Regions from separate parts of the Arthrobacter sp. NPDC080086 genome, predicted to be linked through region 2. Evidence: riboswitches for the same ligand, from Rfam matches in the RefSeq annotation. Region 2 holds a riboswitch; each other region holds the start of a gene.
What was found. A riboswitch is a leader RNA that binds a small molecule or an ion and turns the genes downstream of it on or off. The one in region 2 is predicted to bind S-adenosylmethionine.
Positions count from the first base shown of each region.

Region 1 (4,203 bases), on a different contig from region 2:
CGAAGAAGATCGCGTCGAATTTCGCGTCCTCCAGCTGCCGGGCCAGGTCGGTCCAGAGCTGCAGTTCGTTGAAGCGGTGCTGCTGGGCCTCGGGGCGGCGCCATTGGCCGCCCATGATGTGGCTGGTGGTGTTCATGACGAACGCGCTGAGGAGCAGGCGGGGGCGGGGTCCGTCGAAGCGGGGGCTGGCTGGTGAAGTCATGGTTCTGCTTTCCGAAGTGGGGTGCCGGGGCCGCGGTCAGAGCCGCTTGTCGAGGCGGCGGGCCAGGCGGGAGCCGCCGAACTGGACGAGGGTGACCAGCAGGATCATCAGGATGATCGCGGTGATCATCAGCGGGGTTTCGTAGCGGTAGTAGCCGTAGCGGATGGCGAAGTCGCCGATCCCGCCGCCGCCCACCAGCCCGGCCATTGCCGAGTAGGAGATGAAGCTGACGGTCATGATGGTGATGGAGCTGACCAGTCCCGGCCGGGCCTCCACCAGCAGCACGTCCCGGACGATCTGGGACCGGCTGGCTCCCATCGAACGGGCGGCCTCCACCACCCCGCTGCCGAGTTGGCTGAGGTTCTGTTCCACGAAGCGGGCGAAGTACGGGATGGCGTTGATGCTCAGCGGGACGATCACCGCGGCCGTGCCGATGGTGGTGCCCACGATGAAGCGGGTCACCGGGATGATGGCGATCAGCAGGATCAGGAACGGGAAGGACCGGACCAGGTTGACCAGGCCGTCCAGGACCCGGTGGAGCCGGGGCCGGTGCCGCAGCCCGCCGGGGCCGATCGTGTAGAGCCAGACGCCCAGCGGCGTGCCGATCAGGACGGCCAGCGGGATCGCGACCAGCAGCATGGCCAGGGTCTGGCCCATGGCGGCGCCGATTTCGGGCAGGACCGAGAGGATGCGCTCAAGCATGGATCAGGCCTTTCGGGGCGGGGCCGGCCGGGGCGGCTGCCCGGTGGGGCCGGTTCAGCTCGATGGCGTCGGAGACCAGGTACCGCCCGATCGAGGTGGCGGGGTGGAAGCCGGGGCGTTCGAGCTCGGCCAGGTCGAATTGCTCGACGATCCGGCCGTCCTCCATGACCGCGACGTTGTCCGCGATGGCCTTGATGACGTTCATTTCGTGCGTGACCACCACGATCGTGATGCCGAATTCGGCGTTGACGTCAGCGAGGTACTGCAGCACGGAGGCGGTGGTCCGGGGGTCCACGGCCGACGTCGGTTCGTCGCAGAGCAGGACCTTCGGCTCCGTGGCCAGCGCCCGGGCGATGGCCACCCGCTGCTTCTGGCCGCCGGAGAGCTTCGCGGGGTAGCTGGCGGCCTTGTCCGCGAGGTCCACGATGGCCAGGGCGTCGGCCGCCCGGCGCCGGCGTTCGGCCTTCCCCACCCCGGCGAACTTCAGTGAGAGCTCCACGTTCTCCTGCGCGGTGAGGTTGTTGAGCAGGTTGAAGTGCTGGAAGATCATGCCGATTCCGTGCCGGCTGCTGCGCAGTTCCGGCTCGCTTAGGGCGGTCAGGTCCACGCCGTCGACCAGGACCCGGCCCGAAGTGGGGCGTTCGAGCAGGTTGATGTTGCGCAGCAGCGTGGATTTGCCGGCGCCGGAGAACCCGATGATGCCTTGGATCCGGCCGCGCTCCACGGTGAGGGTGACGTCGTCGACGGCGGTGAACCGGCCGTCCTTCGACGGGAACGAGGTGCTGACGTTCTGGATCTCGATCACAGCAGACCGCCCGCGATCCGGGCCGGCGCTGCCGTCGTTGTGGTGTTCATGATTCCTCCGGGGCTCGCCCGAGGAAAGCCTCATCCCCCGGCGCCGGGGCAGCGCAAAGCGCGGCCTCTCGGGTCCGTGGAACAGTGGTTCTCCATCGGTCCTGGCGGTAGCACCGTCCTCATCGAGGGGGTTGCTGCGGCGTCACGGAGCCAGGTCTCTCAGCCGCTCGGGATGGTTACCCCACGAATCTGGCACACGCCCGGCCGAGGTGAAAGCGGCGCGTCACACGCCGTAAAGCTCCCGTCAGTCCCGGTTAAAGGCCCAGGAGCGGCGCTTCCCTGGCCGGGCAGGCGTTCATGACGACGTCCAGCCCGGCGGCCTTGGCGCGTTCGGCCGCGGCCTCGTCGATGACGCCCAGCTGCAGCCAGACGGCGCCGGCGCCGGCGGCAATCGCCTGGTCCACCACGTCGCCGACGCGTCCGGAGTTCACGAAGCAATCCACGACGTCGATGGGCCGCTTCTCCGCCGGGATTTCCGCCAGCGAGCGGTAGCCGGCCTCTCCGTGCACGTCGTCGCCGGGCAGGTTGACCGGGATGATGTCCATGCCCAGGCGGTCGCGGATGAACAGCGACGTGTCGTAGGCAGCACGCCATTGGTTGGTGCTCAGGCCCACGATGGCCCACCGGCCCTTGGTGCGCAGGAGGCGTTCGACGACGGCGGGATCGTTCACGTGGCTCATGCGGCCAGCCTACGTCCGCCGGCAGCGGCCCCGCAGTAGGGAATCCCACCCCGGGCACTGTGCCGAATTTCTAATCGGGCCAGACACCTCACGTCCGCAGGTTTCCGAATATTACGCGCCCATTTGGCGAAAATCCGCCGTTCGGTTTTAGTAGACAGTGACCATCCCGAGCGGCCGAGAGACCTGGATCGATGACGCCGCAGCAACCCTGGTCGACGGACCTCCACCCCGGAGCCCGCCGATAACGAGGACGCACGCCGAGGGAAGGGTCCGGACTGACTACCCGGGCCAAAGGCTGCTTCCGTAGGGTGCTACTGCCAGGACCGATGGAGTAACCCTATGACTGCTGTCCTGCACCCGTCCCAGCCCCGGGCCGACGCCCGGCCCGGCTCCGGCACCCCCGCCCTCCCGGTGTCCTTCCGCGGCCTGGGCCGCGCCTTCGGGACCGGCCCCGCCGCGCACACCGTCCTCCGGGATGTCAGCTTCGACGTTGTCCCCGGCGAGGTGCTCGCCATCCTGGGCGCCTCCGGCTGCGGCAAGTCCACCCTGCTCCGGGCCGCCGCCGGACTCGACGCCGCCACCTCCGGCAGCGTCGCCATAGACGGCGAACCGGTCCGCGGCGTCGACGACCGCTGCGCCTTCGCGTTCCAGGAGCCGCGGCTGCTGCCCTGGCATACCCTCCAGGCGAACATCGCCATCGGCCTGCCCGCCGGCGTCAGCGCCCGCGACGGCAAGGCCAAAGTGGCCCGCCTGTTGGAACTCGTGGGACTGCAGGACTTCGCCAAACACCGCCCCCGGGAGGTCTCCGGCGGCATGGCCCAGCGCGCGTCGCTGGCCCGTGCCCTGGCCCGGAACCCCGGCGTGCTGCTCCTCGACGAGCCCTTCGGCGCCCTCGACGCACTGACCCGGATCAAGATGCAGGACCTGCTCCTGGAGGTCCACCGCGCCGAACCCACCACGGTGCTGCTGGTGACGCACGACGTCGACGAGGCCCTGCAACTGGCGGACCGCATCATCGTCCTCGGCCGGGAGGACACCGAATCGTCCCCGGCCGGCGCCACGATCGTGCGCACCCTCGCCGTCCCCGGCGGACGGCCACGGGACCGCGCCTCGGCCGAACTGGCCCGAATGCGCACCTCGCTCCTGGCCAGCCTCGGCGTCGACGGCCACTAACGGCCCCGCCCCCGCCGCCCCGGTCACGGCCTGAACGGTCCGTCCGCTCCCGGCAGGCAGCGCCGCCGGTACCACAGCACCGGACCGGCGAGCCGCCCGCTCCCCGCGCCGGCGGCCACCCGCATCACTCTCCTGTCTCTTTCGCATCGCTCGCACCGCCCGTAAAGGAACTTCCATGGCTCCCACCCGCACCACGTCCCGCCGTTTCGTCCTCACCGCCGTCGCCGCCTCCGCGGCCCTGGCCCTCACCGGGTGCGTCGCCGGGGAAGGCTCCGGCAGCCAGCCCGCAGCCGCCGCGGCCGCCGGCGGCAACGGCGGCGGCACGCTGACCATCGACTTCGCCACCTACAACCCGCTGAGCCTAGTGATCAAGAAGAAGGGCTGGCTGGAGGCCGCCCTTAAGGACCAGGGCGTCACCGTCAAGTGGGTCCAGTCGGCCGGCTCCAACAAGGCCAACGAGGCACTCCGTTCCGGCGCGGTGGACGTCGGCTCCACCGCCGGTTCGGCCGCGCTCCTGGCCAAGGCCAACGGCTCCCCGATCAAGACCATCGACATCTTCTCCCAGCCCGAATGGGCCGCCCTGGTCACCAA
Region 1 is NZ_JBFBKP010000008.1:74,392-78,594, reverse strand. It holds gene AB0305_RS05300 (NtaA/DmoA family FMN-dependent monooxygenase) at 1-202, opposite strand, end outside; gene AB0305_RS05295 (methionine ABC transporter permease) at 239-904, opposite strand; gene AB0305_RS05290 (ATP-binding cassette domain-containing protein) at 897-1,709, opposite strand; SAM riboswitch class I at 1,849-1,938, opposite strand; gene AB0305_RS05285 (CoA-binding protein) at 2,014-2,439, opposite strand; gene AB0305_RS05280 (ABC transporter ATP-binding protein) at 2,779-3,612, shown strand; gene AB0305_RS05275 (aliphatic sulfonate ABC transporter substrate-binding protein) at 3,788-4,203, shown strand, end outside.
Region 1: it holds a riboswitch for S-adenosylmethionine, as region 2 does, so the genes downstream of both, AB0305_RS05290 (ATP-binding cassette domain-containing protein) here and AB0305_RS16705 (homoserine O-acetyltransferase) in region 2, are expected to answer to the same signal.

Region 2 (4,203 bases):
GCGATACGGTCGGTGGTGGCCGCGAGGCCATCCTTTTCACAGGCGTAAGAGACGTGATCCATGCGCATGCCCTCATCTTGGCACTTTGTGATGGACCTCTCAGCTTAGGCTGTCCTAACCTCGCCGGCGCCGCCCGGAGGGTCCCCGTGCCGCCCGGCGCGGCCGGGGAAATCCGCCGGAGAAGCCGTCCCGGGGACCGGTTTCTTCATCTTTGTCACAAAGCTATCCGGACCGGTTTCCGGCTTCCTACACTGGGAGCAGGTCATGAGTGCCAGCGCCAAGCCCCGGCTCGCTGGCCGGCAACCCTCCTTGCGCGGTGGGGTGCCCCGGGTGAAGACCTGGCCCTCCGGCGACCGCCGGCGGGGCAAGCGCGGCGCCAGGGCCGTGACGATATTCCGGGACCTGCCAGCGGCGCAGGACCCGGGAGGCGGTGCCGTCCTGAGCCCAGTCACAGGAGACACCATGTCCAACGCCTGGTCCTTTGAAACCCGTCAGATTCACGCCGGCCAGCAGCCGGACGCCGCCACCGGCGCCCGTGCGCTGCCGATCTACCAGACGACGTCGTTCGTCTTCCCGAGCGCCGAGAGCGCCGCCAACCGGTTCGCCCTGGCCGAGCTCGCCCCCATCTACACCCGAATCGGCAACCCCACCCAGGACGCGGTCGAACAGCGCATCGCCAGCCTGGAGGGCGGCCTCGGCGCGCTGCTGCTCAGTTCCGGGCAGGCGGCGGAAACCTTCGCCATCCTCAACATCGCCGAGGCCGGGGACCACGTGGTGGCCAGCCCCAGCCTCTATGGCGGCACCTACAACCTGCTGGCCCACACTCTGAAGAAGTTCGGCATCTCCGTGACCTTCGTGGCGGACCCGGACAACCTGGACCAGTGGCGCGAGGCGGTGCAGCCGAACACCAAGCTGTTCTTCGGGGAGGTGGTCTCCAATCCGCGCCAGGACGTCCTGGACATCGAGGGAATCTCGGACGTGGCCCACCAGGCAGGGGTGCCGCTGATCGTGGACAACACCCTCGCCACCCCGTACCTGATCCGGCCGCTGGAGTGGGGCGCGGACATCGTGGTGCACTCGGCCACGAAGTACCTGGGCGGCCACGGCTCGGCGATCGCCGGTGTGATCGTGGACTCCGGGAAGTTCGACTTCGGCGCGGACCCGGAGCGGTACCCCGGCTTCAACACCCCCGACCCCAGCTACAACGGCCTGGTCTACGCCCGGGACCTGGGCGCGGACGGCGCACTGGGGGCCAACCTCTCCTACATCCTCAAGGCCCGGGTCCAGCTGCTGCGCGACCTCGGCTCCGCCGTCGCGCCCTTCAACGCCTTCCTGATCGCCCAGGGCATCGAGACGCTGAGCCTGCGGGTGGAGCGGCACGTCGCCAACGCCACCCGGGTGGCCGAATGGCTGGAGGGCCGGGAGGACGTCGAATCGGTCGCCTACGCGGGGCTGCCCTCGAGCCCCTGGTACGAGCGCGGCCGGAAGTACGGTCCCCGCGGTACGGGCGCCGTCGTCTCCTTCGTCATCGCCGGGGGAGTGGAGGCCGGCAAGCGCTTCGTCGATGCCCTGGAGCTGCACTCGCACGTGGCGAACATCGGCGACGTGCGCTCGCTGGTGATCCACCCGGCGTCGACCACGCACAGCCAGCTCAGCCCGGAGCAGCAGGCGGTGGCGGGCGTCCACCCGGGCCTGGTCCGGCTCTCGGTGGGCCTGGAGCACATCGACGACATCCTGGCGGACCTCGACGCCGGCTTCCGCGCCGCGAAGACCGGCTAGGTCCGGGACCCCTGCCGGATTTCCCCACCTTTGCGGGCCCGACGGCGGCCGGCGCGGCGTGTCCGCGGCGACCCGCCCGCCTTGGCCTTCAAAGGTGGGGAAACGGGGCGGCGGGGCGGGCGGCTGTCACATGGAAGTCACAATCTTCGCCACGACGCCGCCCTCTTTCGTAGACTCGGTGCAGGTCATGAGTGCCAGCGACAGCCCCGGCTTGCTGGCCGGCAACCCTCCTTTTGCGGCGGGGTGCCCCGGGTGAAGACCTGGCCTGCCGGTCAATTGACGGCAGGCAAGCGCGAAGTGAGGTCTTTTAACATGACGATTGCCGTCACCCGAACGGGTGTACCCGCCACCAGCCCCGCAGCAGGAAACGCCGCCGCCCCCGAAGGCACCGTGCGGTACCTGTCCGTCGGCGCCCTGGAACTCGAATCCGGCGCCGTCCTGCCGGACGTGGTGCTGGCCTACGAGACCTGGGGCACCCTGAACGCGGACGCCTCCAACGCCGTTCTGATCGAGCACGCCCTGACCGGGGACACCCACGTCACCCGCGGCGCCGGCGGGGAGCCTGGCTGGTGGGAACAGCTCGCCGGCCCCGGCGCGCCCGTGGACACGGACCGGTACTTCGTGGTGTCCATCAACATCCTCGGCGGCTGCTACGGCTCCACCGGCCCGTCCACGCCGGCGCCCGACGGCCGGCCCTGGGGATCCCGCTTCCCCCTCGTCACCCTGCGCGACAGCACCGCCGCCGAGGCCCGGCTGGCCGACGCGCTGGGCATCCACCGATGGCACGCCGTGCTCGGCGGCTCCCTCGGCGGCGCCCGGGCCCTGGAGTGGGCCGTCAGCTACCCGGAACGCGTGCGCCGCTGCGCCGTGATCGCCGTCGGCGCCTACAGCACCGCCGAACAGATCGCCTTCGCCCAGGCCCAGACCCTCGCGATCCGTCAGGACCCGCGCTTCAATGGCGGCGACTACTACGGCGGCCCCGAGCCGCATGAGGGCCTGGCGCTGGCCCGGCGGATCGCGCACATCACCTACCGCTCGGCCGCCGAACTGGAGGGCCGCTTCGGCCGGACCGGTCAGGACGGCGAGACACCGCTCGCGCCCGGGCCGCTGTCCGGCCGCGGCCGCTACCAGGTGGAGAGCTACCTGGACCACCAGGGCAATAAACTGGTGCAGCGCTTCGACGCCAACAGCTACATCGCGATCACCGAAGCGCTGATGAGCCACGACGTCGCCCGTGGCCGCGGAAACCTGCAGCAGGCGCTCGCCGGGGCTACCGCCGAGTTCTTCATCGCCGCCGTGGACTCGGACCGGCTGTACTTTCCCGAACAGTCCCGGGAGCTCGCGGCGGCCCTGCCGGGGGAGGTGCCCATGCACGTCATCTCGGCCCCGATCGGCCACGACGGGTTCCTGACCGAGATCGGCCAGCTCGGCGGCGTCCTCCGGGAGGCGTTCTTCGCCTGAGCATCAAGGCTTCTTCGCTGGCTCTTGCCGGGGACTGGTGTGCAATTTTGCAGATAGGCTCTGCGCGATTGGTCGTTGAGGCTGCGGCGGTGACACTCCATACTCGTGGAGAATGACCGCGTGTGGTCCAACTCACACGGAGTCAGCCCAGTAAGCCGCAGGGTGTCGATGGCGACACCGAAGGAGTTCTTATGAGCACGGAAAACGCCGCCGCGAGGCGCGCAGAGGAAACCGACGTCAAGGCGTCCGGCCTCAAGAAAGTCGTCGCCGCCTCCATGGCCGGCACGGTGGTGGAGTGGTACGAATTCTTCCTCTACGCCTCCGCCGCAACCCTGGTCTTCGGCAAGGCCTTCTTCCCCAATTCCCAGACCGAACTGGACGGCATCCTGGCCGCCTTCCTGACCTACGCGGTCGGCTTCGTCGCCCGCCCCATCGGCGGCATCGTCTTCGGCCACTTCGGTGACAAGTTCGGGCGCAAGCAGCTGCTGCAGCTGAGCATCATCCTGGTGGGTGTCTCCACCTTCCTGATGGGCTGCCTGCCCACCTTCGCCCAGATCGGCTACTGGGCTCCGGCCCTGCTGGTCTTCCTGCGCTTCGCCCAGGGCTTCGCCGTCGGCGGTGAGTGGGGCGGCGCCGTCCTGCTGGTGGCCGAGCACAGCCCCAGCAAGTCCCGCGGCTTCTGGGCCAGCTGGCCGCAGTCCGCCGTGCCGCTGGGTAACCTCTTCGCCACCGCGGTGCTGTTCATCCTCTCCTCGGTCCTGTCCTCCGCCGACTTCCTCGGCTGGGGTTGGCGTGTGGCCTTCTGGCTCTCCGCCGTGATCGTCCTGATCGGCTACTACATCCGCACCAAGGTCAACGATGCGCCGATCTTCCTCGAGGCCCGCAAGGAAGTCGAAGCCGGCCACAAGGGCTACGGCGTTGCCGAGGTCTTCCGCCGCTACCCCCGCGGCGTCTTCACCGCCA
Region 2 is NZ_JBFBKP010000056.1:20,568-24,770, forward strand. It holds gene AB0305_RS16695 (VOC family protein) at 1-68, opposite strand, end outside; SAM riboswitch class IV at 261-377, shown strand; gene AB0305_RS16700 (bifunctional o-acetylhomoserine/o-acetylserine sulfhydrylase) at 463-1,779, shown strand; SAM riboswitch class IV at 1,963-2,078, shown strand; gene AB0305_RS16705 (homoserine O-acetyltransferase) at 2,092-3,240, shown strand; gene AB0305_RS16710 (MFS transporter) at 3,432-4,203, shown strand, end outside.

Region 3 (4,203 bases), on a different contig from region 2:
GGCATTGATTTCGAGCACCACCGGGGTGCCGTCGGCCCGGCGCCGGACGTCGAGGTCCACCGGCCCGGTGAGGGACAGGGCACGGACGGCGTTCATCGCCAGGTTGCCGACGTCGTTCGCCTCCCCCGCCTCCACCCGGCGGGTACTAAGGGCGTTGCCGACCTCGCCCTGCGCGAGCGCGGTTTTCTCCACGACGACGGCGAACGGCGGTGTGGTGTTGTGCGCCGGGGTTCCGAAGACCATTGGCCCGTACTCGGTGCCTGGGATGAATTCCTGGACGATCAGGCCGCCGGGAAGTCCGGCCCAGTCGACGTCGGAGCCGCTCCGGACCACCGTCACGCCGCGGCCGCCCCGGGACACCCGGGGCTTGATGACGACGGGTCCGCCCAGGAGCTCGATGGCCTCCTCCGCGCAGCGGAAGTCCCGGGGAACCCCGAAGGCGGGAACCGGAACGCCGGCAGAATGCAGCTGCCAGGCGGTGTAGAGCTTGTCATCGGCGAGCGCGACGGCGCCGGTCGGCCCGATGATGACGCGGACGTCCGGGCCAAAGCCGGCCCGGAAGGCGGCCAGGCGGGGCAGTTCCTCACTGACCGTGGGGATCACGAGGTTGATGCCCTCGGCGCCGACCAGCCGGCGCAGCGCGGACACCAGCTCGGGATCCGTGGCCGCGGGTACCCGGACCACCGGCACCCCGGAGACTTCGGCCAGGTCGCGGATGTCCGTGCCGAGGACCGGGATGCCACGTTCGGTCAGTTGCGCGGCGAGGGCACGGCCGGCGGGGCCGCCGACGCCGGTGACCAGCACGCGCGGCTTCACAGCTTCTCCATTTCGGTGCTCAGCAGGCGGACGGGTTCATAGGCCTCGGCCACCCGGCGGCGGGCCTGGCCGCCGCGGAAGGAGGCGATGCCGCGGACCCGTTCGGGCGTCATGTACGGCTTGGCCAGCTGGTCGCTGTGCATCTTCACCGCCTGGACCTTGGCGTCGACGTAGTCGTCAATGTCCACGAAGACGCTGGGGTTGAATTCCCGCGTGGCCGAGGGGCTCTCGTAACAAAGGATCGAGTGGTGCTGCCGCGCGGCCCGCAGGGTGGCCTGGTGCACCGCCTGGTGGTCCTGGTGCTGGTCGTGGTTGGAGTGGGTGAGGATGATGTCCGGGTTGAAGCGCACGATCGCGTGCTCGATGGCGCCCACCATTTCCTGGCTGTGGCGGTGCAGCTCGGTGTCCGTGAAGTTGTGATGGATCATGCCGGTCAGGCCCATGAACGTGGCGCCGCGCTGGGCGTCCAGCGACCGCTCCAGGGCGTTGCCGCCGCGCTTGCCGTCGCTCATCACCAGCCCCTGCACCTCGTGGCCGGAGTCGACGAACTTGGCGAGCGTTCCGCCGCAGGCCAGCTCCAGGTCGTCCGGGTGGGCGCCGATGGCCAGCACCCGGCGGGGCTGCCGGGCCGGGCTTCCACCGGTGCGCAGGGCGGTCAGCGCGATGGCGAGGGCGGTGAGTCCGCCCAGGGTGGCGGTCAGGTCGGCGGTCTGCCAGAACTCGGAGGCGTCCAGGGCAAAGGCGGCGACGTTGGCCAGCAGCAGCACCGCGCCGGTGGCGAGGGAAATCCGGCGCAGAAGTTCGGGACGGCGCAGCCGGCGGTGGAACCAGGATTTCCCCACCGCCGCTGCGACCAGCAGCGCAATCAGCAAGACGATTATCAAGACGTAAATCGAGACCATGAATCTTTCCAGTTCTTCTTCGAGGTGCCGGCCGCCCCCAGTGCTGCGCCGGACAAAATGATGGATCTGCAACCCGCCCGGCAGAGGCTGCCGGGTTCTGGAGGGAAGGATTGCTTGTCAAAGAACCGGTCCGCGGTATCCCGGCGGAGACGTCAAAACCCATGCGCCAGCGGCACTGCGCATACGGCCGGAAGCGGCCGCGCAGCGGGTGCTGAAAAGGCGTATGCGGTATGTGGAGACCCAGCGGAGACCTTGGACTGCCACTTCAGTAAACGTGACGCCCCTATCGGAAAACCCGAGTAGGCAATACCCGAAAAGCATTCGGCCACCGCGGACGGAACTGGCTTTTTGTACTCGATCACGACGGGCGCGATACTCGGTCGGCCTACGGCGGACGGCCTCCCGTGACCGAACATGACGGGGCCGACGCGCGGGCGCGGGCCCCGGGGTGTTAGGTTTTTTGCAGAGTAATGAGAACCGGTGCCAAGCCCTGACTGGCCGGTCGGCAACCCTCCTTTTGCGGCGGGGTGCCTCAGGTGACTACTCGGCAATCGACCATTCGAGCTGCAAGCGTGAACGTAAGGAGTTTGTCGTGTCCGACGCGACCCCGCCCCCAGTCCCCGCCCCCGGAACCGGCACCCCGGCCAACCCTCCCGCGCAGGCCGCAGCGCCCGCGGAGCGGCTGGCCTACCGGCTGCTGACCGGCCCAGACGACCGCAGCTTCTGCGAGCGGATCTCGGCCGCCCTTGCCGAGGGGTATGTGCTGCACGGCAGCCCGGCCGCAACCTTCAATGGCACATCGGTGATCGTGGCGCAGGCACTGGTGCTGCCGGCCGCCGTCGCGGAGGCGGACGCCGCGGTGGCCCGCGCCGTCGACGGTCTGGAATCCGAAGGGCTGGAATCCGAAGGGCAGGCGGGGGCATGAGCTACGCCGGGGACCTGACCCCGCAGGCAACCTGGGAACGGCTGCAGTCCGGCGCGGTGCTGGTGGACGTCCGCACCCGGGCCGAGTGGGCCCAGATCGGCGTCCCGGTGACCGGCGGGGCGGCCGCGGAGCCGGTATTCATCGAGTGGACCCGGGCCGGCGGCGTGCCGAACGAGGACTTCCTGGACGAGCTCCGGCAGCGCGTCCCGGCCGACGCCGAACTGCTCTTCCTCTGCCGGTCCGGGGCCCGCTCCGTCGCGGCGGCAGGGGCTGCGACGGCGGCGGGATTCACCGTCTACAACGTGCTGGACGGCTTTGAGGGCCAGCCGGATGAGGCCGGCGTCCGCCGCGTCAACGGCTGGAAAAACGTGGGCCTGCCGACCGACGGGACCCGCACCGCATGAGTTTCAATCCCGAGGCCGCGGACTGGAACCCGGACACCCAGGCCGTCCGTGGCGGCCTGGACCGGACCGGCTTCCAGGAAACCACCGAGCCGATCTTCCTCAACTCCGGCTTCGTCTACGAATCCGCCGCCGCCGCGGAGCGGGCCTTCACCGGCGAGGACGAGCGGTTCGTCTACTCCCGCTACGGCAACCCCTCGGTGGCCACCTTCCAGGAGCGGCTCCGCCTGCTCGAGGGCACCGAGGCGTGCTTCGCGACGGCGTCGGGCATGTCCGCGGTGTTCACCGCTCTCGGCGCGCTGCTTGGGGCCGGTGACAGGGTGGTCGCCGCCCGGTCCCTGTTCGGATCCTGCTTCGTGATCCTGAACGAGATCCTGCCGCGCTGGGGCGTGGAGACCGTCTTCGTCGACGGCCCGGACCTCGACCAGTGGCGTGACGCGCTCTCGACGCCGGCCACCGCCGTGTTCTTCGAGTCGCCGTCGAACCCGATGCAGGAGATCGTGGACATCGCCGCCGTGAGCGGGCTGGCGCACGCCGCCGGCGCCACCGTGGTGGTGGACAACGTCTTCGCCACCCCGCTGCTGCAGCGCTGCACGGACTTCGGCGCGGACGTGGTGGTCTACTCCGGCACAAAGCACATCGACGGCCAGGGCCGGGTGCTGGGCGGCGCGATCCTGGGCAGCAAGGAGTTCATCGAGGGCCCGGTCCGGCAACTGATGCGCCACACCGGACCCGCGCTGTCCGCCTTCAACGCCTGGGTGCTGACCAAGGGCCTGGAAACCATGTCGTTGCGGGTCAACCACGCCTCCGCCTCGGCGCTGCGGCTGGCAGAGTGGCTCGAGGCGCAGCAGGCCGTGACTTGGGTGAAGTACCCGCTCCTGGCCTCCCACCCGCAGCACGAGCTGGCCGCCAAGCAAATGAAGTCCGGCGGGACCGTGCTGACCTTCGAACTGGCGTCCCCGGCCGGCCGGTCCGCCAAGGATGCCGCCTTCGGGCTGCTGGACGGGCTGCGGATCATCGACATCTCCAACAACCTGGGCGACTCGAAATCGCTGATCACGCACCCGGCCACCACCACGCACCGGGCCATGGGTCCGGAGGGGCGGGCCGCTATCGGGTTGAGCGACGGCGTGGTGCGTCTCTCCGTCGGACTGGAGGA
Region 3 is NZ_JBFBKP010000029.1:23,563-27,765, forward strand. It holds gene AB0305_RS11760 (ATP-grasp domain-containing protein) at 1-816, opposite strand, end outside; gene AB0305_RS11765 (PIG-L deacetylase family protein) at 813-1,718, opposite strand; SAM riboswitch class IV at 2,185-2,297, shown strand; gene AB0305_RS11770 (DUF1737 domain-containing protein) at 2,401-2,643, shown strand; gene AB0305_RS11775 (rhodanese-like domain-containing protein) at 2,640-3,047, shown strand; gene AB0305_RS11780 (O-succinylhomoserine sulfhydrylase) at 3,044-4,203, shown strand, end outside.
Region 3: it holds a riboswitch for S-adenosylmethionine, as region 2 does, so the genes downstream of both, AB0305_RS11770 (DUF1737 domain-containing protein) here and AB0305_RS16705 (homoserine O-acetyltransferase) in region 2, are expected to answer to the same signal.

Region 4 (4,203 bases), on a different contig from region 2:
CGGCCGAGCTGCTGGCGAACTACCGCCACCTCGACCTGCCCGTCATCATCTCCAAGACCGCCGACGCCTCCGCCTCCGGCATCGACGCCCGCTCCGACGACGGCCTCTCCGCCCGGCTGGACGGCCCGGCCGTCGCCGAACTGCACGGCTACCTGGACGGCAGGGTCACCGTCATGCTCGGCCACTCCGGCGTCGGCAAGTCCACCATGGTCAACGCCCTCACGGGGGCGGAGCGGGCCACCGGTGGCGTCAACGCCGTCACGGGCCGCGGCCGCCACACCTCTTCCTCCGCCCTGGCGCTGAAGGTCACGGATGCCCCGGCCGGCAGCTGGATCATCGACACCCCCGGGATCAGGTCCTTCGGGCTGGCCCACGTGGACCCGGACCGCATCCTGCGTTCCTTCCCCGACCTGGCCCCCGGCACCGAGGACTGCGAGCGCGGCTGCAAGCACGACGCCACCGCCGTCAACTGCGGCGTGGACGCGTGGGTCCAGGCCGGCCACGCGGGCCCCTCGGGCCCGGCCCGGCTGGCCTCGCTGCGCCGGCTGCTGGGCACCGACCCGCGGCAGGAGGCCCAGGAGACCAAGGAACTGGGCACCGTCTCCTGACCGTATGTCGCCTCTTCGCCCCGCGGGCGATCCGGCCGTCCGGGACGTGGCCTCCCCGGCCGGAGCGCGTTTAGACGGTAGTTTGGAAGCATGAGCCAACCCGCGTCGAGCTACAACGATGACCTGCGCCTTGCCCACGTCCTGGCGGACTCGGTCGATTCCCAGACCATGAGCCGCTTCAAGGCCCTTGACCTCAAAATCGAGACGAAGCCGGACCTGACGCCGGTCACCGACGCCGACAAGGCCGCCGAGGAGGCCATCCGCGGCCAGCTCTCCCGCTCCCGCCCCCGCGACGCCGTCCTGGGCGAGGAATTCGGCAGCTCGGGCCACGGCTCCCGCCGCTGGATCATCGACCCGATCGACGGCACCAAGAACTTCGTCCGCGGCGTCCCGGTCTGGGCCACCCTGATCGCTCTGGTGGACGAGGGCGAGCCGGTGGTCGGCGTCGTCAGCGCCCCCGCCCTCGGCAAACGCTGGTGGGCCGCCAAGGGCGCCGGCGCCTACACGGGCCGCTCGCTGGCCGCCGCCACCCGGCTGCGGGTTTCGAACGTCTCGGACCTCTCGGATGCCTCCCTCTCCTACTCCAGCCTGGGCGGCTGGAAGCAGCGCGGTAACCTCGACGAATTCCTAGGCCTGACCGAGGAGGTCTGGCGCACCCGCGCCTACGGCGACTTCTGGTCCTACTGCCTGGTGGCCGAGGGCGCCGTCGACATCGCCTGCGAGCCGGAGCTGAACCTCTACGACATGGCCGCCCTGGTCCCGATCGTCACCGAGGCCGGCGGCCGGTTCACCTCCCTTGAAGGCGAGGACGGCCCGTTTGGCGGCAACGCCCTGGCCACGAACTCGATCCTGCACTCCGAGGTCCTCAAGCGGCTCAATCCGAACCTCGACGACCTGCTCTAGAGCGGCGCCTTCCCTAAGGGCCGGTTCCGCGTAACACAGCGCTTCACATTGCCGCGCCCCTTTCCGGGGCGCGGCACTCGTGTCCTAGGCTCGAACCAGGTCACGAGTGCCAGCGCAAAACCCCGGTTTGCTGGCCGGCAACCCTCCTTTCGCGGCGGGGTGCCCCGGGTGACGACCTGGCCGGTCCGGAGCGGACCCGGCAAGCGCGGATCCCCAGCACGCGGGGTCCTTTTCGAGCGAGGTCCCATGTCCACTGCCATTTTTTCGTCCCTAGCGTCCACCTCCACGGCTGTATCCGCCGCGCGCGCCCCGCTGGCCGCCGTGACCGGCGCCGAGATCCAGGCGCCGCTGATCCAGGGCGGCCAGGTCCGCTACGCCAATCTGGACTACGGCGCCTCGGCCCCCGCCCTGTCCGTGGTTTCCGCCTACCTCAACGAGATCCTGCCCTACTACGCCAGCGTCCACCGCGGCGCCGGCTACGCCTCCCAGCTGAGCACCTCGGTGTATGAGAACGCGCGGACCATTGTGCGGGAGTTCGTCGGCGGCCGGCCCGACGACGCGGTCATCTTTACCCGGAACACCACCGATTCGCTGAACCTCCTGGCCGGGTGCCTGCCCACCGCCGGCGGCCGGCACCTGGGCGAGGTCCTGTACCTGGACATCGAACACCACGCGAACCTCCTGCCTTGGCAGGGGGTTCCGCACCGCAGCGTCGTCGCCTCGCCGACCCTCGCCGGGACGCTGGCGCGGCTCCGGGCCGAGCTGGCAACCGGCGGCATCAGCCTCCTCGCGGTCACGGGCGCGTCGAATGTCACCGGCGAGATCCTGCCCGTCCGGGAGCTGGCTGCGCTGGCGCACGAGCACGGGGCGCGGATCGTCGTCGACGCAGCGCAGCTGGCCCCGCACCGCCGCATCGACGTCGCGGCCGACGGCATCGACTACGTCGCCTTCTCGGGGCACAAGCTCTACGCGCCCTTCGGCGCGGGTGTCCTGGTGGGGCGGCCGGACTGGCTCGACGCCGGGACGCCGCATCTGGCCGGCGGCGGCGCCGTCCGCGACGCCCGGCTGGACGCCGTCAGCTGGACCACCGGACCTGCCCGGCACGAGGGCGGCTCCCCCAACGTCCTCGGCGCGGCCGCCCTGGCCCGCGCCACCCAGGCGGTCGCGGCCCTGGACGAAGCATCCTGGCACGGCCACGAGGATGCCATCCGGTCCTTCCTTGCCGACGGCCTGCGGGAGATCGACGGCGTGAGCGAGCACCACATCTTCGAGGAGACCGACCGCGGGGAGGGCCACGGCACCATCGGCGTCGTGAACTTCTCGGTCGCGGGGTACGACGCCGGTCTCGTCGCCGCGTACCTGTCCGCAGAGCACGGGATCGGTGTGCGGGACGGCAGGTTCTGCGCGCATCCGCTGCTCAAGCGGCTGGGCCTGCCCGCCGGGTCGCTGCGGGCCAGCTTCGGCCTGGGCTCCCGGCTCGAGGACGCCGAGCGGCTGCTGGCCGCGCTGCGGACGCTGCGGCGGGACGGCCTGGGCTGGGACTACCTGGTGGATGCCGGGCGCTGGGTACCGGCGAACGACACCCGCAGCTACCCGCACTGGGCGCCCAACACCCCCGGCACCGCCGGGGCGGCCCCCTGCACCCTCGACGGCCCCGAATAGCCGGTTTACGGTAGATTCGACGGGTATCTTCCCGAGCTGCCGAAGGAGAGTTCACGTGGCAGGCGGCGGCCCCAAACTGCATCAGAACCGGCGGAAGGAGCTCGGAGCGAGCTTCCAGGACGGCGGGGAACACTACGACCGGGTGCGGCCCGGCTATCCCGCCGACTCCGCCGACTGGCTCATTCCCGCCGGAGCCCGGGACGCGGCCGACGTCGGGGCGGGGACCGGTAAGTTCACCGCCCTTCTCGTGGCCCGCGGCCTGGCCACGGCCGCCGTCGACCCGTCGGCGGACATGCTGGACCAGCTGCGCGCCGCCCTCCCTGGTGTCCCGGCCACGGTGGGGACCGCCGAACACACAGGCCTCCCGGCGTCTGCGTTCGACCTGGTGACGGTGGCGCAGGCCTGGCACTGGTGCGAGCCGCTGCAGGCCAGCACCGAGGCCGCCCGCATCCTGCGTCCGCACGGGGTGCTCGGGCTAATCTGGAACCAGCTGGACACCTCCGTGCCGTGGGTGCACCGCCTCTCCCGGATCATGCACGCCGGGGACGTCCACAAACCCTCGTTCCGCCCACCGGTCGGCCCGGAGTTCACCGGGCTGGAGAGCCACCTGACCCGGTGGGAGGACCCGGTGACGCCGGAGGAGATCCTGGAGCTAGCCAAGTCCCGCAGCTACTTCCTGCGGGCCGGCGAGGCCACCCGGGCCAAGGTGCTGGCCAACCTCCAGTGGTACCTGTACGAGCACCTCAGTCATGGTCCCGGCGAGACGCTGGCCCTGCCCTACCTCACCAAAAGCTGGCGCGCGATGAAGGTCTGAGCCTATGATTTCGGTATGCCTAACTTTTTTGTTCAGGCATACGGAACTCATTTGACCCACCAGCCGCAGGAGCCTGCAATGTTGCACCTCGCCGAACAGGATCCCGCCGCCGGCGGCCGGAGCCCGGTCCGTGGCAGGAAGGGGCCCCGCCGGGCCCTGCTGGCGCTGCTGGGGCCGGCCTTCGTCGCCGCTATCGCCTATGTGGATCCCGGCAAT
Region 4 is NZ_JBFBKP010000060.1:17,282-21,484, reverse strand. It holds gene AB0305_RS17230 (ribosome small subunit-dependent GTPase A) at 1-608, shown strand, start outside; gene hisN (histidinol-phosphatase) at 699-1,511, shown strand; SAM riboswitch class IV at 1,610-1,723, shown strand; gene AB0305_RS17220 (aminotransferase class V-fold PLP-dependent enzyme) at 1,758-3,173, shown strand; gene AB0305_RS17215 (class I SAM-dependent methyltransferase) at 3,229-3,987, shown strand; gene AB0305_RS17210 (Nramp family divalent metal transporter) at 4,066-4,203, shown strand, end outside.
Region 4: it holds a riboswitch for S-adenosylmethionine, as region 2 does, so the genes downstream of both, AB0305_RS17220 (aminotransferase class V-fold PLP-dependent enzyme) here and AB0305_RS16705 (homoserine O-acetyltransferase) in region 2, are expected to answer to the same signal.